DNA from 3 places in the Photobacterium angustum genome. Region 1 is predicted to be linked to each of the others. Evidence: predicted binding sites of a transcription regulator. Region 1 holds the regulator's gene; each other region holds the start of a gene.
What was found. The regulator CRP, encoded in region 1, controls carbon source genes, mostly activating them, when cyclic AMP is high. The targets are predictions, from matches to a motif close to TGTGANNNNNNTCACA.
Positions count from the first base shown of each region.

Region 2: the regulator CRP is predicted to act here: its motif matches at 3,357-3,372, upstream of cdd (cytidine deaminase).
Region 3: the regulator CRP is predicted to act here: its motif matches at 1,553-1,568, upstream of BTO08_RS10615 (CTP synthase).

Region 1 is NZ_MSCJ01000001.1:2,665,500-2,676,641, forward strand. It holds gene BTO08_RS12085 (ABC transporter ATP-binding protein) at 1-144, shown strand, start outside; gene BTO08_RS12090 (LysE family translocator) at 224-823, opposite strand; gene BTO08_RS12095 (PLP-dependent aminotransferase family protein) at 1,002-2,405, shown strand; gene BTO08_RS12100 (hydrolase) at 2,418-3,389, shown strand; gene BTO08_RS12105 (YheU family protein) at 3,450-3,665, shown strand; gene BTO08_RS12110 (phosphoribulokinase) at 3,847-4,716, shown strand; gene BTO08_RS12115 (OsmC family protein) at 4,787-5,191, opposite strand; gene crp (cAMP-activated global transcriptional regulator CRP) at 5,574-6,206, shown strand; gene BTO08_RS12125 (DUF3859 domain-containing protein) at 6,265-7,086, opposite strand; gene BTO08_RS12130 (hypothetical protein) at 7,384-7,566, shown strand; gene BTO08_RS12135 (DUF1338 domain-containing protein) at 7,622-8,410, opposite strand; gene astD (succinylglutamate-semialdehyde dehydrogenase) at 8,455-9,912, opposite strand; gene astA (arginine N-succinyltransferase) at 9,942-10,958, opposite strand; gene BTO08_RS12150 (aspartate aminotransferase family protein) at 11,074-11,142, opposite strand, start outside.
Region 2 is NZ_MSCJ01000001.1:1,192,927-1,204,068, reverse strand. It holds gene sbcB (exodeoxyribonuclease I) at 1-1,292, shown strand, start outside; gene BTO08_RS05205 (hypothetical protein) at 1,532-2,053, shown strand; gene BTO08_RS05200 (CidA/LrgA family protein) at 2,179-2,523, shown strand; gene BTO08_RS05195 (CidB/LrgB family autolysis modulator) at 2,520-3,203, shown strand; gene cdd (cytidine deaminase) at 3,433-4,320, shown strand; gene BTO08_RS05185 (DMT family transporter) at 4,470-5,354, shown strand; gene purT (formate-dependent phosphoribosylglycinamide formyltransferase) at 5,548-6,726, shown strand; gene BTO08_RS05175 (thiopurine S-methyltransferase) at 6,831-7,469, opposite strand; gene BTO08_RS05170 (PLP-dependent aminotransferase family protein) at 7,599-8,936, opposite strand; gene BTO08_RS05165 (NAD(P)-dependent oxidoreductase) at 9,241-10,116, shown strand; gene BTO08_RS05160 (hypothetical protein) at 10,302-10,595, opposite strand; gene BTO08_RS05155 (nitrous oxide-stimulated promoter family protein) at 10,837-11,142, shown strand, end outside.
Region 3 is NZ_MSCJ01000001.1:2,383,392-2,394,533, forward strand. It holds gene BTO08_RS10615 (CTP synthase) at 1-1,472, opposite strand, end outside; gene mazG (nucleoside triphosphate pyrophosphohydrolase) at 1,691-2,503, opposite strand; gene BTO08_RS22340 (hypothetical protein) at 2,581-2,727, opposite strand; gene BTO08_RS10625 (hypothetical protein) at 2,935-3,123, opposite strand; gene BTO08_RS10630 (hypothetical protein) at 3,269-3,577, opposite strand; gene relA (GTP diphosphokinase) at 3,870-6,104, opposite strand; gene rlmD (23S rRNA (uracil(1939)-C(5))-methyltransferase RlmD) at 6,173-7,495, opposite strand; gene barA (two-component sensor histidine kinase BarA) at 7,616-10,411, shown strand; gene acpS (holo-ACP synthase) at 10,508-10,888, opposite strand; gene pdxJ (pyridoxine 5'-phosphate synthase) at 10,888-11,142, opposite strand, start outside.

The sequences.
Region 1 (11,142 bases):
TATGAGGCCGAGAACAAAGTCCGTATGAACGAGCAATTAAAACTGCAAGGTGATGCAAAATCGGATTTGGAAGATGTTGAAGTTGCTTGGATGGAGTTACAAGAGCAATTAGAAGAGATGGAATCTCAATTTAGTGCCGAATAATATCGCCTAACACCTACAACGCCAACGAGCACTTCGTTGGCGTTGTTATTTTCAGTTATCTAGAACATAGGACAACCACTTACCAAATCATCACCACGCACGCAGCCGTTAGCGCTCCCATCGTCTGATTAAACCAAACCGTGCGACGTTCTGATGTTAGCCAATGACGTATCACTACCCCAGTTGCAGTCCATAGCGAAACGCAAGCAAACCCCACCACGAAAAATACCGTTACAATTATTAATATCGATAACCAATAATGCTCCCCGCTAACGGCGAAGGTGCTTACTGCCGTTGCTGACATCATCCATGCTTTAGGATTAACGTATTGAAACAGAGCAGCAGAGAATATACTCATCGGTTTCGCCTTCACTTTTTGCTCCGTTTTACTCATGCTGCCAGCGGTGGCTATTTTCCATGCTAAATACAATAAGTACGTACACCCAACAACTTTTAATACCTCGTGAACCATAGGATAACGTTCAAAAATAATGCCGAGCCCTGCCGCCAGTAAACTGATCATGCTCGCCATACCCACACTGATCCCCGTAATATGCGGAACACTACGCCAATAACCAAAGTTCGCTCCAGAGGCGGTCACCATCATGTTGTTAGGCCCCGGCGTGCCTGTCATTAATATGGCAAATAAAATAACTGAAATGATTGCTGATCCTTCCACACACTTTCCTTAATAAATAATAGAAATAAAACTATCCAGATCATCCCCCACGAAATTGTACCGATACAATTTCAGTTATTTCGCGACAACATAAAAAATCTCTGGCAATACGGTTGTTTTGTGCGCACAATTTAACCTAACAAGGGAAGTTATTAAGATCAAAGGATTTATTGTCACCATGACAATCGAGAAGAAGTTATTAAATATCCAACTTATCGCTAGAACTAAAGAACCACTTTATCGTCAAATTGCAGATGGAATTGCACGAGCTATCGAGCAAGGTGACATCGCAATTGGGGAGAAACTCCCCACACACCGCGCACTTGCCGATCAATTACAGGTTACCGTCGGTACAGTGACACGTGCTTATGCAGAAGCGGAACGACGTCATCTTGTCGAAGCGCGTATTGGGGCTGGGACGTATGTCTGTGATAACAATAAAAACCATCACTGGATCTATCAATTAGAAGAATTACAGACTGAAGAATGTAATTTCGGCTATAACATTCCTCCGCGATTTGATCGCAGTGAGATGATAAGCAACGCCATGGCAAAAATTAGTGCCAATCCCTCGCAATTAAATGACATGATGCTGTATCAGCCACCGCAAGGGATCGATAATCATCGTCATATCGTTTGCCAATGGCTAAATCAGAAAGGTATTGATGTTTCATCAGAGCAGATGTATTTCACCTCAGGCGCACAACATGCTGCGGAATTATTGCTGAGTATTTTCTGTCGTGCTGGTGATACCGTGTTAGTCGAACAATTTTGCTATCCCGGCTTTCTAACCCTTGCTCGTCAACATGGTATTACCCTAAAAAGTGTTGAGATGGATGAAGATGGGGTGATCCCTGCAAGTCTCGCATCGGCCTGTGAACTCTACCAACCACGGCTAATATATTTAACACCAACCCAGCAAAACCCAACTTCGGTAACAATGCCGCTCTCTCGTCGTGAAGAAGTGATTAGCGTGTGTCGTGAGCATAATGTGTTAATTGCGGAAGATGACGTCAACGGATTACTGCCGCCCTCACCGCCACCGCCTTTAATCAACCTAGCACCTGAACATGTAATCCACATCGGAGGGTTATCAAAATGCCTCGCACCAGGACTTCGCTTAGGTTACATCCAAGTGCCGAAACAGTGGCAGCAACACCTAAGTGCAGCACTCTATAACCACAGCTTAATGATCAGCCCACTGCTCTCTGCTATCGCTTGTGAATTAATTGTTCAAGGTGATGCCGATCGGGTATTAACGACCGTCCGTACTGAAATACAACAACGGCAATTATTGGTACAGCAATACCTTGGTGAGTTTGCCATTACAACCCAGACTTATAGTTTTCATGTTTGGCTGCAATTACCAGAAGACTGGCGCTTAAGTGATTTTATGGCAGCAACAACAGCTCGTGGGGTCATAGTTAAATCAGCAGAATTATTTACTCCCAGAGGTAATCATATTCAACCAGCAGTACGACTCGCCATTAGCTCGCCGTTAAATCAGCAGCAATTGATCTTTGGCTTAAAAACCATTGCTGAGTTATTACGCCACCCCCCTTTATCCCATTTTTCGCTGTAACAGAGGATATTCATGTCTCAATTTACGCCAGCATCAGGATTACAAAATCCACATATTCAAACCTTATTACCGCGATTTGTTCGTCGCCAGCCACTATTTACACCAGTGACACAGCGACTGACCACGCCTGATGATGACTTTCTTGATCTCGCTTGGACAGAATCTCCTACCGACGATAGCAAACCATTAATGATCCTATTTCATGGTTTAGAAGGTAGCTTCCATAGTCCGTATGCCAATGGACTATTGTATGCTGCAAAACAACAAGGTTGGCTTGGGGTAATGATGCATTTTAGAGGATGCAGCGGTGAACTAAATCGTCAACCTAGAGGCTATCACTCAGGTGAAGTCAATGATGCACGCTTTTTCATTACATGGTTACGTGAGCAATTCCCCCAACGGCCTTTTATCGCAGTGGGAGTATCCCTTGGCGGCAACATGCTGATTAACTACCTGGCAAAATATGGTGATGACAGTGATCTCGTTGCCGCTCAAGCGGTGTCTCCCCCATTAAATTTAGCCTCATGCTCGGCACGTATCCAACAAGGCTTTTCTAAGATCTATCAGCAATATTTACTCAGTTCGATGAAACGCACAATGGCAAAACGAATAACACTTCATCAAGACAAAATGCCCATCACCCACCAGCAATTAGAGGCGATAAATACGGTATGGCAATTTGATCAGCACATTACCGCCCCTCTCCATGGTTTTATTGATGCTGACGATTATTATCAACGTTGTAGTGGCCTTCAACAGCTCAACTTGATCAGCACACCACTGCGAATTATCCATGCCAAAGACGATCCGTTCATGACCGAATCGGTGATCCCATCACAACCATTGCCGGATAATATCGACTACAACTTATATGAAAAAGGTGGCCATGTTGGGTTCGTTAGTGGTTCTATTTTTAAACCGACGTTTTGGCTCGAACACAGCGTTCCAACATGGTTTAAAACCAAACTCACCACTCCTCAATAGGGCTAGTGATATTTTTATCATATACTGCGCATATCAGTAACGCAGTCGACGAGACATAAAATGATCATTCCTTGGCAAGATATCGCCCCAGAAACACTGACTAACCTGATTGAACAATTTGTGCTTCGTGAAGGCACTGATTACGGAGAAGTTGAAATGAGCTTAGAAAACAAAGTGAATTACGTAATGCAGCAATTGAAATCCGGTGATGCTGTGATTGTATTTTCTGAATTACATGAATCTGTCGACATAAAATTACGCAATCAGTTGCAATAAGTTTTATTAATGTGAGTCGTGCTTAGAGAGTTACGACTCAAAACTTGCCTCCGCTAGCAGTTTCACTTTTCAATCCCGACATCCTTGTTAACTTGTAGTAGCATTGTCGCCCTATCTGGCAATTTTATTATTGCCTGCTTTATCATTTATCTTTCGATAATCAACAACGACAAGGTTAGTCATGTCTGCAAAACATCCTATTATTGCAGTTACTGGTTCATCAGGAGCAGGAACCACGACGACTTCTGAAGCATTCCGAAAGATGTTCAATATGATGAACATTAATGCGGCATGGCTAGAAGGCGATAGCTTCCATCGCTATACCCGCCCTGAAATGGACACTGAGATCCGCAAAGCTAAAGAGCAAGGTCGACACATCAGCTATTTTGGCTCAGAAGCCAATGACTTTGCCCAATTAGAGCAATTTTTCAAACAATATGGTGAAGATGGCACAGGTCGCTTTCGCCGTTATCTACACACGTTTGACGAAGCTGTGCCCTACAACCAAATGCCCGGAACCTTTACTCCGTGGCAACAATTAGCAGAAAACACCGATTTACTCTTTTATGAAGGTTTACATGGTGGGGTTGTCGATGGCGAGATCCATGTCGCACAACATGTTGATCTTCTAATTGGCATGGTACCCATTGTTAACTTGGAGTGGATCCAAAAAATTGTTCGTGACACGAGAGATCGAGGGCATTCTCGCGAAGCGGTGATGGAGTCTATCGTTCGATCAATGGACGATTACTTAAATTATTTAACCCCGCAATTTTCACGTACGCATATCAACTTTCAACGTGTACCAACCGTTGATACCTCAAACCCTGTGAGTGCCAAAGGGATCCCAAGCTTGGATGAAAGCTTTGTTGTGATTCGATTCCGCGGTTTAAATAATGTCGATTTTCCGTATTTACTTTCTATGATCCAAGGCTCATTTATGTCACGTCATAACACGCTTGTCGTCCCTGGCGGAAAAATGAGCTTTGCAATGGAATTGATCATGCGTCCACTTATCGAGAAACTGATTAATACGGGGAAAATCAGTTAAGTCAGCACAAAACCAAAATGAATAGAAAAAAGGTTGGCGTAAACACCAACCTTTTTCATCTCAATCAATATTAGGCAGTGATGATTTCATACGAATGAGTCAACTTAACCTTTTCACCAATCATCAAGCATACAGAGCAATATTTCTCTAAAGAATCAGCAATGCTGTTAGCCACTAAGGTTTCATTTAAATCAAAACCTGAAACGATAAAATGCAAATTGGCTGTGGTAAATAAACGTGGAGCTTGCTCTCGACGCTCTGCTGAAATAAGAACTTCACAACCCACAATATTTTGCACCTGGGATTGTAAAGCACTGACAACATCTACTGAGCTACACCCTCCCGCCGCCATTAATACCAATTCCATCGCACTTGGGGCTTTATCCCCTCCATTACCATCCATGACTACACTGTGACCAGAGCTTGATTGACCTAAAAAGGTCATATCTTCTACCCATTTTACTCGGGACTGCATCGCTTAATCCTTATTCAAACGCCCAATAATTGTCTCTAGTTTTATTGATATAATAATGAATGTAAATCCTAATTCTCCGCATTAATAACAACTTTTTTCCTCTCTAAAAATCGTCGTAATAATCTTTACTTATCACACTGCTTAAAATTATCTCGCCGCATTGTGATCCTGTGCACAGTTATCCATATGAAATGAACGAATCTACTAGATCAATATCAAGAAAAAGGCGTAGAAAAAGGATACACTCTAACTTATTCAAGTTAGCTTGCAGCCCAGCGGCTGAATGGATACCCTGTCAGTAGGCAGTTTTTTTTCTCATGATAAAACTTAGAAGAAAAGAGACCAATGCTGTTGGGCAACAAATGCAGAGGAAGTTAGTAATATGGTTCCAGGTAAACCGCAAACAGATCCAACTTTAGAGTGGTTTCTTTCCCATTGTCATATTCACAAGTACCCATCGAAAAGTACGCTGATCCACGCAGGTGAGAAAGCAGAAACGTTGTACTACATTGTGAAGGGTTCTGTTGCTGTACTAATCAAGGATGAAGAAGGTAAGGAGATGATCCTTTCTTACCTAAACCAAGGTGACTTTATTGGTGAGCTTGGCTTATTCGAAGAAGATCAAGAGCGTACTGCTTGGGTTCGTGCGAAAAGTCCTTGTGAAGTAGCAGAAATTTCATTCAAAAAATTCCGTCAGTTAATTCAGGTTAACCCTGATATTCTGATGCGCTTATCTGCTCAAATGGCAAGTCGCCTACAAGTGACAAGCCAGAAAGTAGGTGATTTAGCATTCTTAGACGTTACAGGTCGTATCGCACAGACATTGCTAAATCTTGCAAAACAACCAGATGCAATGACGCACCCTGATGGCATGCAGATTAAGATCACTCGTCAAGAAATCGGTCAAATTGTTGGCTGTTCTCGTGAAACAGTGGGTCGTATTCTGAAAATGCTTGAAGAGCAGAACTTAATTTCTGCTCACGGTAAGACGATTGTTGTTTACGGTACGCGTTAATTTTTAACGTCTTTAGCCGTACAAAAAGCCGCACACTGTTGCGGCTTTTTTCATTTTCTTACCCTTTCAAACAAGTATGAACCTGCTTTTTATCAAGCTTTGCTTCGTTAATTCTGGCGCTATGCATGCAGTAAAAAAAGTAGCTAACATACTCTTTCATCTCTTCTTTCGCAGAAATAATTTCATCACCACGCCCCATTTGTTTAAGCGCTATCTGCTGGCACATGCTGTTATAGCGACTTAAGGTTTGGTTACACTCCTCAGTAGAACTAAACTGCAAGCAACGTTTAGATTTAGCTTTATCACAAACAAGCGCATCACCATTTTGACCTAACCATGAACGAGTACTATTCAGCATGAATGCAGTTTCAAAAGTGTTTTTTAAAGATTGATTTAACTGCTCATGATTAGCGACCGTAAACTCACGTTTAGCAACGACCTGATCTTTATACAGCAATTCAAATACCCAAGAACCACTGACTAATTCATAAGGTTCTGAAAACTGCCAAAGCGCCAAGTTTTTATCGTGTTTGTACATGGTATCGGACCATGTTGATACCGTCGTTGCTTGCTTCGTTGCTGGGTTTATCAGTTTAGGATGCGTCATACGCGCTGTAATAGGAAATGCCGTTTTTGATTTCATCTCATCACTGGCGCCATCAGGGATCTCTATTGCATAACGAAACCCGATATATTGCCCAAGTTTCGGGGTCACTAATTTAGTACTTGCCTTTACCGTATAAACAGCCCCATTTTGGGTGATCACACCACCTTCTGAAATCGTCACCTTAGGTACATTGTTATCCACTGAAGATAAAGAACTACATCCGGTCAATGCTAACAATAACAGCCCTACTATTGTGATCCATCTAAGATTCATATTACTTCCACCTAATCCAAAAGCATTGAAGAAAGAAATACTTATTGATAACTTTCTAACTAAAACAAAGCATTAGATAATAAAGCAATGTGACATTTTTGATGTACCGATAAGATCACAAATTAGCAATTACATGCAAAATAAAATCGCTAAAAGGAATGAGTAATGCTTTAACAAATAATTCATCAATCCCATTCAAACTTTGTGTCTTTTATGAGAACAATTAATTTGTATTGCTCAAATTAAGTGCTACATTCTGCGTATGAATGGACTTTCTTTTTCTCGCGGTAATGGAATATGGATATTGAACGTTTTGCCCCGAATAGCTACACCACTGTACCTGGCGCTATCGCTCCTCAACCTACAACTATTGAGATGACAGGCTTTAGTGACCGTCGTTGTTATTTAGAACAGCAGACAGGTTTACGTCGCTGTCCTGCTGAAGACAGTGGTATTTGGGGATCCCCCCTCGACAATTAACAGATTCAAAAAAAGCAGCCAAATGGCTGCTTTTTTAATGCATCGCTTACATCATTCAAGAGTTATAAGTACTCTCAAAGATCTTATCAGCCGAAGCTTCAACAAACCCGCTATAAATCTCACCATCAGGCTGCAAATAACGTTTAGCAAACTCATAAAACCCACCAGAGACCAGCATCTCACCATCAGAAAACGTGACCATGACTTTATCAGCCATGGTTGCTGATTGCTCTAGCATCACAGTAGGATCGCCTTTTACCGCACCGCCTGCCTGATTAATATCAAAACCACTCGATTCAAGAAAATGGTTCACTTCAGAAATTTCATTAAATTGCTCAAGCTGATTAATATCAACAGTAAAATGATTGGCACCAAAACCATGTGCTGCTACCCATCCTGCATATTCACTTTCTGCATTTAAAAGCTGATAACTATCGCGACTTAATTGCCATGGTTTACCTTGAGAGAGAAAAGCAGGATTGGCAAAATAGTCATCATCAACTTGATCGACAAGCTGCCGTACTTCTGTTTGCAACTCTGTTGAACATAATCCTAATTGCAGTTCACTAATAAATACTTTAGGCGCAGCAGGATCGGGGTGTTCAAAATGCTCTGCATATAACTTTTTCGCTTTGAAATGGTATCGACCTTTGGGTTTATAACCTACCGCAATAAATGGAGCCGCTAATCTTGCTAAACCACATTTAGGTAAGGCAAAGGTACGCAACGCAATATGATCATTTCTAAGTGGCGCATCTTCGGTAAGCAATTGCCGAATATTCAGCGCTGAAGGACATAATCGCTGAGTATAATCTTGCCATAACGCGGTAAATAGTTGTTCCATGCTGCACAATCCTTACTGTAAATAATACAGTGAACTTATTAATCTCAGAGTGAAATACCCGGAGATAACTGCTCAGGTAAGCATGTTGACTCACCTTCCATTGATGCCATTGGGTAAGCACAATAATCAGCAGCGTAGTAAGCACTTGGGCGTAAATTACCAGATGCTCCTGGGCCACCAAACGGTGCATCTCCACTCGCTCCCGTTAACTGGCGATTACGATTTACAATCCCCGCGCGAATATGATCAATAAAATATTGCCATTCACTATCATCGGTTGATACAAGCCCAGCTGATAAGCCATAACGGGTGTCGTTCGCAAGACAGACGGCTTGAGCGAGATCTTGATAACGCACTACCTGCAATAATGGGCCAAAATATTCTTCATCGGGTAAATTTTCGATATTCGTAACATCAATGATCCCTGGTGTAACCACCGCACCTTGTCCGCGCTTTGCCTCTACCAATACTTCGCCACCAAGCGATACTAATTGTCGCTGAGTTTGCACAATATTGTCTGCTGCTTGACGGGATATTTGAGGCCCCATAAACGGTGCAGGCTCGGCAAATGGTCCATCGACAACAATAGCTTTGGTTGCTTCCACTAAAGCTGCCAACAACGTATCCCCTTCGCTACCCAAGGGTAAGTATAGTCGGCGAGCACAAGTACAACGTTGTCCTGCGCTGATAAAAGCAGATTGTAAAATGGTATAAACGGTAGCATTGAGATCACCATAAGCATTGGAGATCACCATAGGGTTATTCCCCCCCATTTCTAATGCCAGCATCTTGCCCGGTTGACCTGCAAATTGGCGATGCAGAATATGCCCAGTATTAGCACTGCCCGTAAATAATAAACCATCAATATCTTTTGAAGCGGCGAGTGCCTCTCCGGTTGGGCGAGCTCCCTGCACAAGATTAATAACCCCATCAGGTAATCCTGCTTGTTGCCAGAGTTTCATTACAACTTCAGCCGTTTTAGGCGTTAATTCAGAAGGTTTGAATACCACCGTATTACCTGCAAGCAATGCGGGTACGATGTGGCCATTGGGTAAATGACCGGGGAAATTATAGGGCCCAAATACAGCCATCACCCCTAATGGTCGATGACGTACAATCGCTGTCGTACCTGCGATATCTTTTTCGCGTTGGCCTGTCCGTTCATGATAAGCACGTAAAGAAATCGCCACTTTCCCTACCATTGCTCCTGCTTCTGTTCGAGTCTCCCATAACGGTTTACCCGTTTCTTCTGCTATCGTAATGGCAATATTTTCACTATTCTCCTTCACCAACTCGGCAAATTGTTCCACGATGGCTTGGCGCTCAACAAGGGAAGTATGACGCCATTGAAGTAACGCTGCACGCGCAGCATTCACCGCTTGCGAGACTTGCTCGCTTGTCGCGGCTCGGCCTTGCCAAATCACTTCATCAGTAAAGGGGTTGAGCGATGTTATCTCATCACCTAAACCATCGACCCATTGACCCGCAATCCATTGACTCATACTTCTCTCCCCTCTTTGTATTCGTAGTTTTACAGCTCAATAAAGCGCACAGGCTCACCGGTATTAACCATGAGAGTATCAGCGACCTCTTGCGTCATAACCACGGTTTGCGCTTTATCATTGATTTCCAGTGGGCTCGCAACAGCACGAAAATCAGTAAATGATGTATTCGCCACTAGGCACTGCTGTTCACTTTGATGATCGTTAATTTCAACGATATAACGTTTTGAATGACGAACAGTTTCAACATTACGTACATCACATTCAACCGTAGGGCCTGCATCAAAAATATCGACATAGCCACGGCATGAAAAACCTTCATTTTCTAGCAAGCGTAATGCAGGACGCGTATTGTCATGAACTTGACCGATGACCGCTTGGGCTTCTTTGCTCAGTAAATTGACGTATATCGGAAGTTTAGGCATTAAGTCCGCAATAAAGCCTTTTGCTCCGATACCCGTTAGATAGTCAGCATGAATAAAATCAATCGAGAAAAAGTTATCTTTTAACCATTGCCAAAAAGGTGAGTTCCCTTCTTCATCGGAAACACCGCGCATTTCGGCAAATACCACATCAGCGAAACGATGGCGATGCTCTGCCATCATTAAAAAGCGCGCTTTAGACAATAGGCGACCATTTAAACCTTCACGCCATGGTGTACGTAAAAATAATGTGCAAAGCTCGGTATCACCGGTGTAGTGATTACCTAATGTCAGTAACTGTACGGTATTGTGTACCCCTAATCGGCGCGAGGCATGAACCACAGTACTTAGATGATAGTTATAAAAAGGGGCTTCTAAGCCAATCGCCGCTTCAATGGCAGTAGTACCTGCTATCTCGCCGGTATCTGTATCTTCAGCGACCATCAGGTAGCCTTCATCCTCAGGGCGAACGACATGTTTGGCAAAGCTGCGCTCTGAATGAGCAATGCGGTTACGAAGCATTTCTTCGTTAACAGGTAATGAAGTAAAACCATGACCTGATTCTTCAGCGCACTGCATGAGTGCAGAATAATCATCAGCGATGATAGGACGAATGACCAGCATCGACTTCCCTCCTGATGCAGGTAGTGACTATTGCCACTAACTAGATGGATAACAATAAGTCTTATAAGATAACTGGCAGTCGTTCCTCAACTGCCAGCAGCAATGCAAAGTAGAATTACTCGGCGTTATAGAGTGTTGCGATAGCGCGTTCTAGACGAGCCATACCTTCATCCACATCGGCTTT
Region 2 (11,142 bases), 1.5 Mb from region 1:
CACTCGTTATTTACTGTAAACCACCAGCAGATTACTTACCGTCACCTGAAGCGTGTTTAATCACGGGTATTACACCGCAAGAAGCGATGGAAAAAGGTTTATCAGAGCCTGAGTTTATTGAAGCCATTCATGCTGAACTGTCAAAACCCAATACATGTGTCATTGGTTACAACAACGTTCGTTTTGATGATGAAGTAACGCGCTACACCTTATACCGCAACTTCTTCGACCCATACGGTTGGGCGTGGCAAAATGGTAACTCGCGTTGGGATTTATTAGATATTATGCGTACTTGTTACGCATTACGCCCAGAGGGTGTCAACTGGCCGCTTGATGATGAAGATCGTCCTAGCTTTAAGCTTGAAAAGCTCTCTATTGCTAATGGCATTGAACACGCTAATGCTCACGATGCAATGGCCGATGTTTACGCGACAATAGAGCTGGCAAAAATCATTAAAACGAATCAACCTAAGTTGTTTGATTACCTGTTTGATTTACGTCACAAACGCAAGCTACAAGAATTAATCGATATTGTTAACTTAACACCGTTAGTGCATATCTCTGGCATGTTTGGTACTGATTGTGGCAATACGAGTTGGATTGTGCCTGTGGCATGGCACCCTGATAATAAGAACGCTGTAATTACAGTGAACCTCGCGCTTGATCCTACCCCATTAATTGAGCTTGATGCCGACCAACTGCGTGAGCGTTTATATACCAAGCGTGTTGATTTAGCGCCAGATGAATTACCTGTGCCCGTTAAAGAAGTGCATTTGAATAAGTGCCCTGTTCTTGCTCCAGCTAAAACATTAAAAGCTGAAGATGCCGCGCGTTTAGGGATTGATAGAGAGCAATGTTTAAAGAACCTTGCCTTGATTAAGCAGCACCCTGAAATTCGTGAAAAGTTAATCGAAATGTTTAGTGTTAAACGTGAATATGCAGCCAACGATAATGTTGATGCGATGCTTTACGATGGGTTCTTTTCAACAGCTGATCGTTCGACTATGGATATTATCCGTGAAACAGCACCCGATCAGTTAGCTTCACTTGAAATCAATGTCGATGACAAACGTATTAAGCCGTTGTTATTCCGCTATCGTGCCCGTAACTTCCCAATGACGTTAAGTTATGAAGAGCAAGTACGCTGGAAGCATCATTGTCAGGATTTCTTTGAAATGAATATGCCAAAGTATATGGAAAACTTTGAGGCTGTCGCCTATGAGCATGAATCTGACGAAAATAAGATGAAAGTTTTAAAATCTCTCTATGACTATGTTTCTAAATTGGTTTAAACCTTTTTATTAATACGATAGCGATAAATGAAGCCTATTACGTGATTTTCTTTTTGAATGTCGCGAATAGGCTTCTTTTTTTTAAGATTATTATGTAGTGATTTATTTGATGATTACGCCATTAACGCTAACAATTAAAGACAACAATAAAGCGGTTTACTGATTTGAGTTTATTAATAACGGAATAGCGATTATTGATACCGTTACGTTCGAGATCTATTAAACGGTAGGTGTGCACTATGACAACGCAAACCTTATTGAAATGTTATAGCTACGACAACATAGATTTTTTTCCTGAAAAGCATCTATTAATATGGAAAGACCATACGCAAACGTTATTAACGCGAGAGGAATCTCGGTTATTGGAAGTGTTATGTCTCTTTGCTGGTGAAGTGATTGGGGCTGATTCACTTTACCGTAAAACATTTACGTCATTAGATGCGTTTGAAGAAACCAGTGATCACAATTATGACTTGAACTTACTGCTGGTATCACTCACAGGTAAGTTACAATGTAACGGAGTAATGGCGATACCTATCCATGTTGTGCCTCACTATGGCTTTCGTGTGCCGCTTCCGACGAAAACATCACGTCGACTGCCTTTTACTACTCGTCCTTGCCCTAATGCTACCCCCTCTAAAAAAAAGCCATTGTTATTTAATAAAGCATGGTTTAAGTATGTGGTAATCGATTTTATTTGGCTAAAAGTTACGATTCTTTTAACACTCGCTGCGCTCATTGGTCTAATTTTGTGGTATTAATCACCAATAAATATCTCACTATCTATATTTTCTTATCAATTATCTAAATGACGCTCTTTTTTGTGTGACAAATAGCGCATTTATTTGTATGATGAATCAAATTCTCTAGCATTACCCTTTTTACTATGGATTACATTCGATCTTTTGCCATTGTTATGTTTTGCTTTTTACTTGGTCAAGGCATACAACATCTGACTCATTTGCCGATCCCTGGCAGTATTATTGGCTTGTTTTTACTGTTCTTTGGCCTTGTTACTGGCATATGCAAAACAAAATGGGTCGATAAAACCTGTAATTTACTCATCAAACATATGGCATTGCTATTCGTGCCTGTTGGGGTTGGCTTAATGAACTACCTCGGTTTAATTGAGCACAATGCAACTATCATCTTTGCGAGCACATTAGGCAGCACATTAATTGTATTGCTTGTGATCGGCCTTGCGCTTCACCATAAGGAAAAAGAGTCATGATCTGGTTAGTTGCAACGCTAGTGGTATTTTACAGCATGCGCTATTTAGCGATAAAAATTCGTAATCCGCTATTTAATCCACTACTCATTTCGCTGATTATTTTAATTGCTGCACTGCGTTGGTTACAGGTGCCGTATGAAACCTACTTTGCTGATAACGAAATAATTAACTATCTATTAGGCCCTGCTGTTGTGGCATTAGCCTTGCCTTTATATCAGCAACTGCCTTTAATTAAGCGTAAGTGGAAAACTATTTTAAGTGCGTGTTTTGCTGGTAGTATCTTGTCGATGACATTTGGTACCTCCATTGCGTTTTTAATGGGTGCCGATGCTCAACTTGCAGCCAGTATTTTACCTAAATCTATTACTACTCCACTTGCGATGGCAGCTTCTCAGCAAATTGGCGGGATCCCTGCGATTACAGCAGCAATGGTGATTATTGTTGGTCTATTTGGCGCGGTGTTAGGTTACCCAGTGATGAAACTGGTTCGTATTTGCCACCCGTTAGCAAAAGGCTTAACAATTGGTACGGTATCTCATGCTTTAGGCACAGCAAAAGCTGTCGAAGAAGATTACCAAGAAGGGGCATTTAGCTCATTAGCGTTAGTGATCTGTGGGATCATGACAACGTTATTAGCACCTATCATGTTCCCTATTTTAGAACACCTGTTTTTCCACTAAGTTACCCTTACCCCATGCATATGAGCTTAAACACTAATTCTTATTAGTTTTAAGCTCATAATGTTTTGATAACTATTTATTACATGAAAAATTACATTTATATGTGTGAGGTCGCTCTCGATAATGTATGCTGAACTACATTATCATTATTAATGTGATTTAGATCACACTTGATTAATGACAATTAACTTAGAATGTTTCTCCATCAACAATACGGAGTAACACCCCAATGCACGCAAAAGTTATGGATGCATTAGGTCAATTACCTAAAGAGCTTGCATCAGCTTTACGACCAATTATTGAAGATAAAGATTTCGATTCAACAATTAGTCCTGAACAATTCGAACAGTTAGTTTCCCAAACTAATTTATCTGATACTGATCTTCGCCTTGCTCTCCTTCCTGTTGCTGCTGCTTACGCTGTTGTTCCTATTTCTAATTTCTATGTTGGTGCTATTGTTCGTGGTACTTCTGGACGCCTATATTTCGGTGCAAATATGGAATTTGTAGGCGCAAGTATGGCGTGTACGATCCATGCTGAGCAATCTGCAATTAGCCATGCTTGGATCAAAGGTGAAACAGGCATTAAAGACGTAACGATTAACTACAGCCCTTGCGGCCACTGTCGTCAGTTCATGAATGAATTAAATACGGCACAAGATTTAGTTATTCAACTTCCTGAACGTCAGCCAATGACACTGCAACAATACCTGCCTGAATCTTTCGGACCTGCTGATCTTGGTATTAAAGATGCGCTATTAAGCGACATTAATAATGGTATTACGATTGCTGAGCAATCAGAGCTTGCTGTTGCCGCTTGTGATGCAGCCAACCGCTCTCATGCACCGTACTCTAAGAACTTCAGTGGTGTTGCATTAAAAGCTAAAGATGGTCGTGTTTTTGTTGGTATGTATGCTGAAAATGCGGCATTTAACCCAAGCTTACCACCGCTTCAAGTTGCATTGATTAATATGAACATGTCAGGCTACAAGCTATCTGAACTTGTCGAAGCGGCATTAGTAGAAAGCGCAGAAAGCCTAATTAGCCAATTAGCACGCACTCAAGCACTACTAGAAGCGCTAAATCCTGATATTCAAATGACTTATGTTGCTTACTAATCGTTAGTGCGAGCAATATTTGTTGATGTAAAACCGCCATAATAGGCGGTTTTTTATTGCCTAATGCATTCAACTCAATCAGTTATATTGGCTATCTAAAAACAAAAGCGTATTATCTCGCTATGCTTTTTTGACGAAACCAATTTTTAATGTCTGATTCACATACCCCAGTTCATAACCCTGTCCAAGGTGCCGGATGGATGCTTTCCGCAGGTCTTGCCTTTGCGATTGTAAACAGCCTTGCACAATTTCTCAGTATTAAACTCCATGTCTCTTCAACCACTTTTGCGTTGATCCAGTACTTTGTTGCGCTGGTGGCTATGCTGCCATGGCTGAGAACCATGGGTATTCGCCGATCACTAAAGACAAAACAATTCTTCCAACACTGTTTCCGTGTCTTTCTTGCGGTGATTGGTATCCAACTCTGGCTATGGGCACTTGCCTACCCTGTTCCTATTTGGCAAGGTATTGCGCTGCTTATGACTTCACCGTTATTTGCAACTATTGGTTCAGGGGTATTACTGAAAGAGAAAGTGGGCGCAGCACGTTGGTGTGCAACTCTTGCTGGCTTTATTGGTGCAATGATCATTTTAGAGCCGTGGTCTGATTCATTTAGTATTGCTACGTTATTGCCTGTCGGTGCTGCCGTTTTCTGGGCAGGTTATTCTCTGATGGTGAAAAAGCAATCTAATACAGAATCACCAACCACTGTTGTGATGTATTTGCTTATTCTGATCACGCCATTTAACTTGTTACTGGCTCTGCCTGATTTTAATATGCCAACAGGCGGTACGACATGGACATTAATCATTGCCGCTGGCCTGTTAACCGCACTGGCACAATGGGCGATAGCTAAAGCTTATGCCGTGGCTGATGCATCATTTGTACAACCATTCGACCACGCAAAATTACCACTAAACGTGTTAGGTGGTTGGCTTGTATTTGGCTGGGTACCACCGGGTCGTTTATGGTTAGGCGCAGCGATTATTATTGCTTCTGTGGCCTTTATCACCCAGTGGGAAAAGCGCAAATAGCCTAGTAACACCGTAATGTATGAAAGATTCACTAACCGCCTTCTTGGCGGTTTTTTATTATAAGATCTAGAGCCTTTCTAATATTTACTATTAAATTCCATTTAAACCCTGACGCAAACGTTTGCTTAAATAAAAAAACAAGGTATTATCACGCTCAACCAACACTATCCAACATAAATAGTAAGGAATAATAATGTTAGGTACAGCTAATGGTTCAAATGCAACACGTGTTTTACTTTTAGGCTCTGGCGAGCTTGGTAAAGAAGTCGCGATTGAATGCCAACGTTTAGGTATTGAAGTGATTGCCGCGGATCGCTACCCCAACGCGCCTGCAATGCAAGTTGCACATCGTAGCCATGTGATTGATATGCTCGATGGCGACGCGTTAAAACACATTATTGAACTAGAAAAACCCGACTTTGTTGTTCCTGAAATTGAAGCGATTGCCACTGACACGCTTGTCGAATTAGAACAGCAAGGTGTTAACGTTGTACCTACCGCTAATGCGACGAAACTGACAATGAACCGAGAAGGTATTCGTTGCTTAGCCGCTGAGATCTTATCGATTCCTACATCGCCTTATGAATTCGCCGATCAATTTGATGATTTCTCAGCAGCGGTACATCGCGTTGGTATGCCATGTGTCGTGAAGCCGATTATGAGTTCATCAGGTAAAGGTCAAAGTGTGATTAAAACCGAAGCTGATATTGAATCTGCTTGGCAATACGCACAAGAAGGCGGTCGTGCTGGTGCGGGTCGTGTGATCATTGAAGGCTTTGTTGATTTTGATTACGAAATCACCTTATTAACTGTTCGTGCAGTTGATGGCGTGCATTTCTGTGCACCTATTGGTCATCGTCAAGAAGATGGGGATTACCGTGAGTCATGGCAGCCACAGCAAATGTCTGAAGCAGCATTAAAAGCGGCACAGGATGTAGCAGAAAAAGTAGTGAACGCACTTGGCGGTTTTGGTTTATTTGGTGTTGAGCTATTTATTAAAGGCGATACTGTGTTATTCAGTGAAGTCTCCCCTCGCCCACATGATACGGGTATGGTAACGCTTATTTCACAAGAGCTATCAGAATTTGCGCTTCACGTTCGCGCTTTCCTTGGTTTACCCATTCAGCACATCACCCAATATGGCCCATCAGCTTCTGCAGTGATCCTTGCAGAAGGTGTATCATCAAACATCAGTTTCGATAATCTGTTACCTGCACTCTCTCGTCCGCAAACACAAATCAGATTATTTGGTAAACCTGAAATTAATGGTCGTCGTCGTTTAGGTGTCGCGCTTACACGTCGAGAAGATATTGATAGCGCGGTAAATGATGCCGTTAATGCTGCTGGTGATGTTGAAGTAATTTTCGATTAATCACGCTTAACCCAGCATATTACAATTTCTCTATCAGCAAAAAGGCATGGTTTCCACTAATAAGAAACCATGCCTTTATTTTTATTTGTTTTTATAACAACAAGTTACACTTCAATTAGCCATACTTCTTCGGCAAATCGCGATAAACCACGTTGGCGACGAGGATGACTTTCATCGGCATCATCACGTTCTAGATGCGTCACTTTACAACCCGAAAATAATGCTTCAACGTCTGCTTTTGGCAAAGAGAAAGGAGGCCCAGCTAATTCATCTTGTGGGTAGTCTAACGTTACCAACAAAATACGACCGCCAGTTTTAACCAACGACAATAGCTTTTCGACGTACATTTGTCGCATGTCTTCTGGCATTGCAATTAATGCTGCGCGATCATAAACCACATCAACAGGATCGATATTTAGCGTGAAGTAGTCACCTTGGTAAATCGAAATTTCATCAAATTGGTAAAGATGTTGATGACCAACGCCTGTCACTAACGGTGTATACAGGTTTTCTGCAAAAAAGGCTTTAACTGCAATATCACTCAGCTCAACCCCAATCACGTGGTTATGTTTTTGTGCTAACCACACAAGATCTTCCGACTTGCCACACATAGGGACAAACACGCGATCATCACGTTGTGCATTTAACGTCGACCAATGCTTGATCAGTAACGGGTTAACATCTGATAAGTGAAAACCAATTCGATTTTCTGCCCAGCGTGAGTGCCAAAATTCTGCATCCATTTTATGACTCGACTTTTTCTAATTAAAATAATAATGCTGAAATAATAACATATGTCAGTGGCTTTCAAAGAGTGCTAACAGTCGCTTTTTATAACTTCGCAGTGACTGTCAATCTTGCTACCTTTGCGCTTAAAACGGGATAACGCTGCTGACTTCAGAGCGAGCTAAATCGCGTAATAATGTTAAACCTTGTTGTAACCGCTGCTCAGAATTAATAGCCATTAGAGACAAACGGATATGCTTCGGATCGTCGCCATTTGCATTAAAATAACGCCCACTACTGACAATTAACCCTTGGTTTTTTGCTTCCATCACAAAGCGTTCCTGCTGCCAATATTGAGGCAACGGCCACCAGATTTGAAAGCCAGTTTCATTACCATCATGGCTTAAAATATCACGGGCTAGTTGTTGTCTTTTACAGGCAGTTTCACGCTGGTTTTCTGCTAACTCAAAGGCTTCACCACTCTCAATTAGTTGTGTTGCAGCAATATAATTTAGCGGTGACGATAGCCAAATGTTAGCGCGAATAGTGGCTTGTAAAACCGCGATATGTGATTCGGGTACTTTTAAAAAGCCACAGCGCAAAGCAGGACTAAGGGCTTTTGATAAACCTGAAATATGAAAGCTATGCAGTGGAATACGATTACTGATCGCAGCGATAGGATCTGGATTTAAAAAGCCGTAGATATCATCTTCAATTAACCAAATATTATTGCGTTCAATCACTGTTGCAATGGCATCTCGTCTTATTGGCGACATGGTGATACCTGTCGGGTTTTGATGAGATGGCACGACAATAACTAATTTAGGCTTATGTTGAGTGATCACCTGTTGCAAATCATCAGAGCACATCCCCTGCTCATCAAGTTTAACCCCAACCACATGACGACCTGCTGCTTGAGCGATCGCCATAATACCAGGGTAAGTTAAGGCTTCTACCGCGATGGTATCACCAGGCTCTGTTAACGTATGAATAAGTAACGATAAGCCATGCTGTGCGCCGTTCGTCAACAAGGTATTTTTAACACTCCCCCCTTCCAAACCAAACTTTTTCGCCCATGTTACAGCAGCCAAACGGTGGCTTTCATGGCCTGAATGTTCGGTGTAGCCCATTAAATGACAACTGAGGTGATCTGCTGCATTCATCATGGCATCACGCAGTGGAGACAGGTTTTGAGACAAGCAAGGTTGCAAGATAGAAAAGTTAAAATCAGTTTCATCATCAGCCGGTTGAATAACATCGCTTAGTCTTGACGGTGAGCATACAAATGTCCCACGCCCAACAAACGATTCCACGCGCTTTTTATCTACCAGTAACTGATATGCTTTAGCTACCGTCGCTGGTGTGGTGTTTAATTCATCCGCAAGTACACGGTGTGTCGGCAATTTAAACCCTTTCGGATATTCACCATTGTCTATGCGCGCCTCTATTGTTTTTGCTATTTGTTTATATTTAGCGACACTCACAGTCTGATCCTATATTTATCATTATCACCAATCACTTAACTAACTTTAACCAAGTTAGCTAAAAAATGATACCTTAAATAAACAAATTGACATATGTCAATGTAACCCCTAGTGTACTAACCATCATTTGGTAACCATTTGGCTAACGATGAGCACAAATGGATAAAATCTGAAATTACAAAGGTAGTTACAACCTTTAACAACAAACGTTCAGCTCGCCATCGCTTTTAATAAAGACATTGCCTGCTGACAACATATCGCAATGACATAACTCAATTTTACTGTATTTGGTAAGGAGAAACCTATGACAACAAGTATCGCTTTTATTGGTTTGGGTGTAATGGGCTTCCCAATGGCACGTCACCTGTTTAATTCAGGTTTCGACACCACTGTGTATAACCGCACAACCTCTAAAGCACAGCAATGGGCATCGGAGTTTTCAGGACAATACAGTGAAACGCCGCGTGAAGCCGCTCAGAACCGCGATGTAGTTGCGCTTTGTGTTGGTAACGATAATGACGTTCGAAGCGTTGTATTTGGCGCTGACGGCGTTTTAGCTGGCATGAAAGCGGGCTCTACGCTTGTTGATCATACGACGACCTCTGCGGAACTTGCTGAAGAATTGGCGAAAGCATGCTTAGCTCAAGGCGTTAACTTTATTGATGCACCAGTTTCTGGTGGTCAAGCCGGTGCTGAAAATGGTGCGCTGACTATTATGTGCGGTGGCGAACAAGCTGTTTTTGATAGCATATTACCGATTTTAAACAGCTACGCGAAACAAGCGGTATTGGTTGGCGGTTATGGACAAGGTCAACGCTGTAAGATGGTGAATCAAATTTGTATTGCAGGTGTACTGCAAGGATTGAGTGAAGCATTAACGCTGGCACAAAAATCAAACCTTGATATCGAACAAGTCGTCAGCGTTCTAAAGCATGGTGCGGCGGGCTCTTGGCAGATGGAAAATCGCGCTAAAACGATGGCTGAAGATAAATTTGATTTTGGCTTTGCTATTGATTGGATGCGTAAAGATCTGGGCTTTTGTTTAGATGAAGCGAAAAAACACGATCTTGAATTACCACTGACGGACGCAGTGGATAAACGTTATGGCTTATTACAAAACGAAGGGCTAGGCAGAATGGATACATCTGTCTTGATTAAAGCTTTCAATAAAACGGTTTAATTTAATCTAAAACACAATCACTGAGACGAGATAGTGACTTTGTGAAAACCGATATTACATAACGCCAGAAAAGCGAAAGGGATGCACTCGCATCCCCTTCTGCCGACCCCGATAAACATCAAGATCAAAAATCCGTTTTCCAATTCTACATTGGAGTCATGGAATACCGATTGAATCCATTCAGCTTACGAAATTCTGAATAGTTTAATCGAATCACGACGTACTGTTACACCACGGAAAGTTACAGGCTCTAACAACGTCATTAGTTGCTTAGAAACGAAAAACTTACCACCGTAGCTACGATCGCCACCACGATTAACCCAATCAGCAAATTCATCAGCCAGACTGAACATAGAGTTACCGACTAGTAAAACAAGAACTTTAGCAACTTCGCTATCGTTCTGACGGTTAAACTCAGCGTCACGAACTTTTTTACGATATTCGTCGACAATTCTTTCAAGGCACTCAAATCTGCTCATATACACCACCATAAAAATCGAGGCGTGGATACTACTGCTCTAGCCTATTTAAATCAACCCATCGCCTTATGTTTCTTTAAAAAACTGATACTTTTTTTCAATTTGGCAACAAAGATGATGCTATTTATCATTAAAAACACGATTTAATTTCATATTCCCCCTCTAAAAACTTAAATATCATTTCATATGCATGTTTGTATAATGGCAGTATTAGATAGAATCTATTAAGAAATTCAAAACGATGACTATAAACACTAACTTTAAGCTACTAGGTAAATTAAATCGTGAATATTTGACGATTTCAGCAATGATCGAAATTTACTGCTCACATCACCATTACGAAAAATGTAAAAAAGTTAATTTATGTGAAGACTGTGAATCTTTCAAAAGCTACGTAAAACAAAGGTTAGATCGTTGTCCTTATGGTATCAGCAAGCCGACATGTCGACAGTGCCCTATTCATTGCTACAAAGCTCAAGAAAAGGTCAAATCACAAACAATTATGCGTTATTCAGGCCCTAAAATGATGTATAAACATCCAATAATG
Region 3 (11,142 bases), 280 kb from region 1:
AAACCAGATACTTTTAGACCTGCTTTTTCAAGCTTAGGTAGTAAAGTGTTGTTTACTTCGTAACGGTGACGGTGACGCTCATGGATCGTTGGCTGACCGTATAACGTACGCGCTTTAGAACCATCTTGTAGATGACATAGCTGAGAGCCAAGACGCATTGTACCGCCTAGATCTGATTTCTCAGTACGCTCTTCAACTTTACCTTCACTATCAATCCACTCAGTAATAAGACCAACGACTGGATATTTAGTTTCAGCATTAAATTCAGTTGAATGCGCATCGGCCATTTTGGCTACATTTCGAGCAAACTCGATTAATGCTACCTGCATACCTAAACAAATACCTAGGTATGGAATATTATTTTCACGTGCGTATTGAGCTGTAAGGATCTTACCTTCAACACCACGGCTACCAAAACCCCCAGGAACCAAGATAGCATCAAGGCCAGCCAGTACTTCTGTACCTTTTGACTCAACATCTTGAGAATCGATATATTTGATTTTTACTGATAGACGATTTTTCAGGCCCGCGTGTTTAAGCGCTTCGTTAACTGATTTATATGCGTCAGGCAGTTCAATGTACTTACCAACCATACCAATAACTACTTCAGAGGTAGGGTTCGCTTCTTCATAAATAACTTGTTCCCACTCAGAAAGATCAGCTTCTGGTGCAGTAATACCAAAACGCTTACACACTAAATCATCAAGACCTTGAGCCTTAATTAATTGTGGGATTTTGTAGATTGAATCTACATCTTTCATTGAGATAACAGCTTTTTCCTGCACGTTACAGAACAGCGCAATTTTTGCTCGCTCATTTGCAGGGATCATACGATCAGAACGACACACTAAGATGTCTGGCTGAATACCAATAGAAAGAAGTTCTTTTACTGAGTGCTGAGTTGGCTTGGTTTTCACTTCGCCAGCCGCCGCTAGGTAAGGAACGAGAGTCAAGTGCATGAACATGGTGTTTTCACGGCCTTGCTCTACTGCTAATTGACGAATAGCTTCCATAAATGGAAGTGATTCAATATCACCTACAGTACCGCCTACTTCAACGATTGCTACATCATGACCTTCAGCACCCGCTAATACGCGAGATTTGATTTCATTAGTGATATGAGGAATTACCTGAATCGTTGCACCTAAGTAATCACCACGACGCTCTTTGCGTAATACGTCTGCGTACACGCGACCAGCTGTAAAGTTATTACGCTTAGTCATCTTGGTACGAATGAAACGCTCGTAGTGACCTAAGTCTAGGTCAGTCTCTGCACCGTCTTCCGTAACGAATACTTCGCCGTGTTGAATTGGGCTCATTGTGCCTGGATCAACGTTGATGTAAGGGTCTAGCTTCATCATAGTCACGTTAAGACCACGTGCTTCTAAAATCGCTGCAAGTGATGCAGCAGCAATGCCTTTACCTAGAGAGGAAACTACTCCGCCCGTAACAAAAATGTAATTCGTAGTCATGTTTAACCTGGAAGATTGGTGTAGAGGATAAATGTATCTGGACGGGAAATTAGTATACCAGACACCATTTATCGCCACAACGTGAAAACTATCACACCGCCATTTGATTTTTTTTGCTTCAAATCAAGTAAGCGTTATGCCACTGAAATATCAAGCTTTAACAACCAAAACAATGCTAAATAGGTATATTTTATTTATAATCCATACCTTAAATTCAATTACTGATTTTTACTTTCTTTATCTTTAACACTATTCCATGCTTCATCTAGCTCAGTTAATGAACACTGACTAATGATCTTTCCTTGTTCTAGCACACTTTCTTCCACTTGGCGAAAACGCTTTTCAAATTTTTTATTGGCTTTTTGTAATGCCATCTCTGGTTTTACTTTTAAATGACGACTTAAATTCACCACTGAAAATAGTAGATCACCGAGCTCTTCTTCTATTCGTTGTTGTTCTGGCACCGCTTGAATCACTTCGTCCATCACTTCATCAAGCTCTTCTTTTACCTTATCAACCACTGGTGCTAATTCATCCCAATCAAAACCAACATTCGCGCAGCGTTTTTGAATTTTATCAGCACGCATTAATGCTGGTAATGCGTTTGGAATATTGGCAAGCAAGCTCACATATTGCTCTTTAGCTGCGCGCTCTTTGGCTTTTTCGGCTTCCCAGTTTTGTTGAACGGCTGCTTCATCATCAAAATCAGCATCACTAAAAACATGGGGATGGCGACGGACCAGCTTTTCACTTATGCCTGCCACTACATCGTCAAATTCAAACAACCCTTGTTCTTTGGCCATCTGACTATAAAAAACAACTTGGAACAATAAATCACCTAATTCTTCTTTTACATCGTTCCAGTTTTTCAGCTCGATGGCATCAGCCACTTCATAGGCTTCTTCAAGGGTATAGGGAACGATTGAATCAAAGTTTTGTTTCAAATCCCACGGACAACCACGATGTGGGTCTCGCAACTGAGACATAATCGCTAATAATTGTTCCATTTGAGATGCTTTTTTATTATCCATACCATCAACTCTTTAAAAATGGCGCTTTAAGCTTCTAACTTTAAAGCGCCAAAACTTCGATAGTTAATACTAGAAAACTAATTTAGAAATTCATAGCAACGATCAATCATCATCATGTTGGCAATGCTCATGTTGCTTATGATGATCTCTAGCATGATCACAATTTTCATGTCCATTATCGCCATCATAATGATGATTATCACATCGATGTTGATGTGACTCATGACGATGGTGTCTACACCCTTGGTGATGTGAATAATGGTGTTGGCAATCAGAGTGATGAGAGCACGTGTGATTAGATGAATCTACGCTATAAGACTCTGCTAACGCATAGTTTGGCAACAGAAATGACATTAACAATAACATTACTATTGTAAGACTTTTTTCTCTAATCATGCTTAATACATTCGACTTCATAATACCCCCGTTAATTATTTAAACGTTACTTTATCTGCACCCACTTTCATTCCCTGCAGGCAAAGAATAAAAAACAGCAATTGTTTGATTTCATCGCTAGGTACATTGATAAAGTTATTATCAGGAAGAAGAAACATTGAAATAAGTAATAAAACACTCGTAACACTATTTTTAGTTAATAATTTTAATAGTAAATTTTTCATAATAGTTCTCTTGCCGCTTTATTTATAAAGCAACATCATTAATTAATAACAACTATCACTCATCTATATAATTAAGATGGGATAATTAATTTGTTAAATTAACACTTACTTTGAATCCAATTTAGATCCAGAAATAAGCAAACTATTAGGCAATAGGAGGGCGATAAATTGATTTTATAACGGCAAGAACAAGCGACTCTTGAAGATATTCAATCGGTAACAGCTTACTGACGCGAGCGATAACGAGTGGAGGAAAAGAGAGTAGATGAAATGCATTACCACCAGTACGAGGTAATACTCTACAACATGAACACTGTGAACAGTCATTACAACCGTGATCACATTGCAAACTGCAGTGATGAGATTGTTGAGTAGCCGTTTGCTGGTATTGCAGTTCGCTCTTGATATTAGTTGCTAAATTAGCAGCATTAGAGACTTGAACATTTTGACTCATATACGCAGCATTTACACTACTACTTAACAGTAATATTGCTATAAATAATGCATATAAAATTTTATGTAATTGAGATAAATACATACTGAGTCTTTATTTAGAAGTTAATAGAATATTATCGGTCAATTATATATGAGTCAACATCAAGCCTTGTTTTAGATCATTAAACAAATAAAGAAATGAATTATTTTTTATAAGAACTAAGCATAAAATAATTGCTACTACTCATAATGCTGTATAAATAAAAAAGGGAAGCATATTGCTCCCCTTAATTTTTATCTTTATCGATTAATTAGCCGTATAATCGTTTAGCCTCAGCGACATCTTTAACTTGTTCAATGCGTTTCAGTACACGACCTAACACTTCTAAGTCAGTCAATTCAAGCTCAAAGTCCATGATAGACATTTGCTTTTTATAATCAACTCGGCTTTTCATTCCCGCTACTTTTACTTTTTCATTCATTAAAGTATTGGTTAATTCTTTCAATAAGCCATTGCGCTCTGAAGCCGTCACACGCACAGTAATGGTATAATTACCGACAAAACCGCCGCCCCAAACCGTATCAATAATACGCTCTGGCGCATGATGACGAAGCTCTTCAAGCTGCTCACAATCCATACGGTGAACAGAAATACCACGGCCTTGTGTAACAAAGCCTTGAATATCATCGCCAGGAATAGGCTGACAACAACGAGCAAGGTGAGTCATCAGATTATCAACACCTTCAACAACAACAGCATCACGTTGCGGTTTTTTATGGCTTGTTGCTTGCTTATTGCTTGCCTCAGATAGCTTTTCTAAAAGCTGCTGATCTTCTTCTTCTGCTGTTGGTTTATTTACTAGCGCATTAATATGGTTAATCACCTGATTAATACGTAAATCACCACTACCAATCCCCGCATATAGCTCTTCAGGCGATTTCACATTAAAACGCTTTGCTGCGTAGTATTGCGCATCTTTTAACGTCGCATGAATTTTTACCAGCTCTGCCTCTAAGATCTCTTTACCCGCAATAATATTCTTATCACGATCTTGCTTACGGAACCACGCATGAACTTTGGCACGAGCACGGCTAGATGTCACAAATCCTAAATTCGGGTTTAACCAATCTCGTGACGGATTCGGCTCTTTTTGAGTGATGATTTCAACTTGATCGCCCATTTGAAGATGATAAGTGAAAGGAACAATACGCCCTTCTACTTTGGCACCAATACAACGGTGACCCACTTCAGAGTGAATATGATAAGCAAAATCAAGCGGTGTCGCATTCGATGGCAAGTCAACCACATCCCCTTTAGGAGTAAAAGCATAGACGCGATCATCAAATACCTGACTACGAAGCTCATCCAGCATTTCGCCAGAATCTGACATTTCTTCTTGCCATGCTAATAGCTTACGCAGCCAATTAATTTTCTCATCGTAAGCGGTTTTCGCGCCACCTGATGCCGTACCCTCTTTGTACTTCCAGTGCGCAGCAACCCCTAACTCAGACTCTTCATGCATTTGCTTAGTACGGATCTGAATTTCAATCGTTTTACCTTCAGGACCAAGCACTACAGTGTGAATAGACTGATAACCGTTAGGTTTAGGGTTGGCAACGTAATCATCAAACTCTTTTGGTAAGTGACGATATTTGGTATGTACAACACCCAGTGCGGCATAGCAATCTTGTAGCTCTTCAGCAACAATACGCACAGCTCGAACATCAAAAAGCTCATCAAACTCTAAGCTTTTCTTCTGCATTTTTCGCCAAATGCTATAAATATGCTTAGGTCGACCTTGCACTTCTGCACGGATATTTGATGCTTTCATCGCATCAGATAAGTCATCAACAAATTGTGTAATGTAATCTTCACGATCAATACGACGCTCAGATAACTGCTTAGCAATTTGCTTGTAAGTTTCAGGGTGTTGGTAACGGAACGCGTAATCTTCAATTTCCCACTTAAGCTGACCAATACCGAGACGATTCGCTAATGGAGCATAAATGTTGGCACATTCTTGCGCTGCCGCTCGACGTACTTCATCAGGCTGATCTTTAACTTCACGTAAATTACAGATACGTTCAGCCAATTTAATAACCACGCAACGGAAATCATCAACCATCGACAGTAACATGCGTCGAATATTATCCACCTGCGCGGCTTGCGCAGTTTCTTCCGCCGTTGATTTTAACTGGCTGATTGCACACATTTGTTCAACACCTTGAACTAAATGTAAAATCGTCCCGCTATATTCTTCTTTTAACGCTTCATTGCTGTAACAACCGCCTTCCACTAATGGGTATAACAAGGCCGCAATTAAAGTATCGGCATCCATACTCAAGGTGACAAGGATTTCAACTAGCTCACGACCACGCCACAACAGTAACGGACCGTTTTCTTGTTCAGCGGCAAGTTCAATACAGCGCTGATATGTTCCTTCTATCCGACTCGATACTTTTGCATCTTGACGTAAACTCTCGACCCACGAGACAAGCTCAAATGTGGTATTTTCCTTTAAATGCGCACCGCGAACTGCGACCATGTTTCTATCCTGTTTTCTCTGAATACCGATGATTGTCTTACATCACATTGCTATTTTTTTTATGGTGATTAGCTTTTAACAAACAACGCCATTGATTCTAAATGCCCTGTATGAGGGAACATGTCCATCATACCAAGACGTGCCAACTTATACCCTTGCTGCAACAACATTTGACTATCACGAGCCAATGTTGCTGGATTACATGATACATAGACCACTTTGCTTGGCGCTAAATTTACAATATGCTGCATCACGCCAGCCGCCCCAGCTCGTGCTGGGTCTAGTAAAATCTTATCAAATTGCTCTTGCGCCCACACTAGTTTCGTTACATCTTCATCCAAATTTGCTTGATAAAATGTTGCGTTATCTAGACCATTCGCTGCCGCATTAGCTGTCGCTCGCGCGACCATTTCATCAACACCTTCCACGCCGACTACCGCTTTCGCTTGTCTTGCCAGCGGAAGGCTGAAATTGCCTAACCCACAGAATAAATCGAGTACCCTATCCTGCGGCTGAATATCAAGCCAATTTATCGCTTGCTCAACCATTTTTACGTTTACGTCTCGATTAACCTGAATGAAATCTTTTGGTGAGAATGTCAGTCTTACATCGTCAATATCGTAGAACGGTTGCTCACCTAACATATGGTCAAGCTCATCTGACGACAGCGCTAAAAATAGCATCAATGCATGTTCAGTAGCGAAAGCTTTAATCGCTGCGAGATCATTGTCATTAAATGGCTGCAAATGACGAATTAACAATACGCGACCATTATCTGCATTAACCAATTCTATGTGGCCAACATGCTTACGTCCTTTAAGATTACTTAACAGTTCACGTAATGGCGGTAACAAATCATTAAGAGTGGTCGCCAAAACAGGACAAGCATTCACATCAACGATGTCTTTACTCTGTTTTTTACGAAAGCCAAATACCATTTTGCCATTAGGTAGCATACGGACACTAAAACGTGCACAGCGACGATAATGTTCACTTTGCCTAACAATAGGCTCAACTTGGGAGGCATCGTCTTTTTCTGTGATCGCAAATTTCTCCATCAATTCACTTAGCGCCTGTTGTTTGGCGATAACTTGACCTTGGTGGGATAAATGTTGCAAGTTACAACCGCCACACTGGTCATAGATTGGACAATGAGGTTTAATACGCGCAGCACTGTCTTTTAAACGTTTGATCACGCGAGCTCGGGCATAATTTTTTTTGTCTTCCGTCAATTGCACAACAACGGTTTCATCGGGTAATGCACCATCAATGAAAACAGGTTTGTTGTTCAAGTGGCCGATGCCAGCGCCGATATGATCTAAACGGCTGATAGTTATTTCTTTATGCTTGGTATCGGTTTTACGTTTTTGAGGCTTAAAAAAGCGTGCCATAAAATTTTGCTCACTGTTCAGGCATTGAGTATTTGTCGAACAGCACTGATTTATTTAATCTAGTGCTACTGATGGGAGCTAATTCTCCCACAGATTTGTCTGCTTGTAATTAAGAGAACCATGACCAGATATGGACTTCGTGCCAGAGTATTTACTCTGACATTAGCACCTACACTTATAATCGGCTTATTATTAAGCGCTTTTTTCACCATGAGCCGTTATCAGGATCTGGAACATCAGCTGATTTCTACGGGTGCGAGTATCATCGAGCCGTTAGCGATTTCAGCGGAATACGGCATGACAGAAAAAAACCGAGAAGCAATTCGTCGGTTGATTGGTTATACCCATAGAAAGCACTCCGATATCATCCGCAGCATTGCGGTGTTTGATAACCATAATCATATTTTTGCCACATCTAACTTCCACCGTAATTTTGATTCCTTCATGTATCCTGAAGGCAAACCTATTCCTCGGCTACTTGATACTCAGTTAACCGATAACACCTTAATATTACGCGCGCCCATTCTTACTGAAGGTCAATTTGGTACTAATGTTGGTAGCGATGTTCGTGGTAAAGCCCTCGGCTATATCGCTATCGAACTGGATCTCAGCACACTACGGTTACAACAATACCAAGAAGTGTTTACCGCCTTAATGGTGTTATTACTGGGCTTAACCCTGTCATCACTGTTTGCGTATCGCTTAATGCAAGACGTGACACAACCGATCTCTCATATGATCAGTGTGGTAGATAGGATCCGTCGTGGCCACCTTGATATTCGAATTGAAGGTCGATTGTTGGGCGAATTAGATACCCTGAAAAACGGTATTAACGCCATGGCAATTTCGTTGTCGGAATACCACATTGAAATGCAACAAAGTATTGATCAGGCAACATCCGATCTACGTGAAACTTTAGAGCAGTTAGAAATTCAGAACGTTGAATTAGATATTGCAAAAAAACGTGCGCAGGAAGCGGCACGGGTGAAATCAGAATTTTTAGCCAATATGTCTCATGAGCTCCGCACACCGCTAAACGGTGTAATTGGCTTTACCCGACAAATGCTCAAAACCAAATTAAATACTAGCCAGAAAGATTACCTATTAACGATTGAGAATTCAGCCAATAACCTGCTGACTATCATCAATGACATTCTCGATTTCTCGAAGCTCGAAGCGGGTAAGCTGTTACTCGAAAACATTCCTTTCGACTTTACGGACTCACTTGATGAAGTCATGCGCCTACTTGCGCCAAGTGCCCACGAAAAAGGCCTAGAACTGACACTGAAGATTGACGATCGTATTCCAGCAGGCTTAATTGGTGATCCATTACGTATTCAGCAAGTGGTCACTAACTTAATTGGTAATGCGGTTAAATTTACCGAGCATGGCAATATTGATGTCTCTGTCGAGTTAAAATCTGATGTGGATAATAATATCGCCCTACAGTTTATGGTTCGTGATACTGGTATTGGTATTTCAGAGCGTCAACAAGCGCAATTATTCCAAGCATTTAGCCAAGCTGACGCCAGTATTTCTCGCCGTTATGGCGGTACAGGATTAGGCCTTGTGATCACCCAGAAACTGGTGAGCCAAATGGGAGGCGAAGTCAGTTTAACCAGTCGCTTACACCAAGGCTCGACCTTCTGGTTCACCATCCAAATGAACAAGACGGATCTCCCCGTATCACAGCCAATTGATACGACAGCACTGCAAGGTAAGTCTTTACTATTGGTCGAAGCCAACATGCAAGCGGCCTCTGTCATTCAACAACGTTTAATGCTCGCAGGTATACATGTTACATATCGCGCAAGCATGCCTGACGATATTGACCACCATGATTTTGCTTTACTGTGTCTGTCACCGGGTGAACAACCACCATTACCTGTCATTCTAAATGATGTATTTAAAGCCGAACAAACGGCGGATAAGGTGCTAGTTTGCTTGCCAACAACAGAGCTTGCGTTATCAGAAAAACTTACTCAAACCGGTGTTTATGCCTGTTTAGGTAAACCGCTTGCACAGCGTAAACTGTTTGAAGCGTTATGCGACAATGATGACGAGCCCCTTAGCGAATTAGAAGTACCGCTATTACCTACTGTTGTTGAAAAACTGCAACCTCTTACTGTGATGGCAGTAGATGATAACCCAGCGAACTTGAAGTTAATTTCAGCGCTACTTGGTGAGCGTGTAGAAACGGTTATTACCGCAACCGGTGGTAAAAAAGCGGTCGAATATGCAAAGAATAAAGCCTTTGATTTGATCTTTATGGATATTCAAATGCCTGAAATGGATGGTGTGACAGCCTGTCAGAAAATCCATGACACAGCACTGAACCATAACACACCAGTGATTGCTGTTACCGCACACGCCATGGCGGGAGAGCGTGAGCGTTTAATTAATGCTGGGATGGATGATTATCTCACCAAACCGATTGAAGAGCATATTCTGCAGCAAATTTTAGCAAAATGGATTGCCCCAACGACACCTCAACCGCAAGCAACGCCATCCTCTGTAGGCAGAGCGCCTGTAACGCTTGAAGGACAAGTTAATGATGTCGCTCCTGTGACAAATAATAGCAGCGTTAGTTTTGATTGGAATTTAGCGTTAAAACAAGCGGCAGGAAAAGAAGATTTAGCCTATGACATGCTGCAAATGCTGCTTGATTTCATGCCTGAGGTAGAAATGCTGGTTAATGAAGCACTGGATGGTAAAGATGTTGAACTCTGGCCACCGATTCATAAATTACACGGTAGCTGCGCTTACAGCGGTGTTCCACGCCTGAAGAATTTATGTTTGGAAATTGAAACCGCACTTAAGGCTAATGCAACCCTGTCCGATATTGAACCAGAGCTATTAGAGCTGGTTGATGAAATGGATAACATTGTCAAAGCGTCTAAAGACTATCGAAACTAACCCGTTTTGCTTTAAACAGATAAGCTAACGATCAAAAAAGCGGTAGATATATTATCTACCGCTTTTTATTTATTAACGTAAAAAACTAATCGCGATTCAACGTTCTAAAATGACAGTAGCAACTGCGTAATGACGCTCATCAGCAATGGTAAGGTGAACATGATTCACTCCCATTGCTTGCGCTAGTTCATTCGCTTTACCTGATAAGCTCAGTAATGGCTTACCACGCTCATCATTTTTAACAGTAAAATCATGGAAAGAGACACCACACGCAATACCGGTACCGAGTGCTTTTGATGCTGCTTCTTTGACCGCAAAACGTTTTGCTAAAAAGCGCCCTTTTAGCTTTAATTGCTGAAACTGTTCAAGCTCAGAGCTAGACAGTATTTTCTGGGCGAACGCATCACCCGAGCGAGCAAAGACTTTTTCGACTCGCTCAATTTCAGCAATATCAGTCCCTAAACCAACAATCGCCATTAACCACGCGCTTCCTGCATTAGCGAACGCATATCTGCCACTGACTTTTCTAGCCCATCAAACATTGCTCGTCCCATAATAGAATGCCCAATGTTGAGTTCATACAGCTCTGGCAATGCCGCTATCGGCTTAACATTGTGATAAGTTAAACCATGTCCTGCATTTACTTTAATACCTAAATTATGAGCGTAGCTTGCACCTGCAGCAATCTTCTTCAGTTCATCCGATTGTGCCTCTTCGGTTGTCGCTTCTGC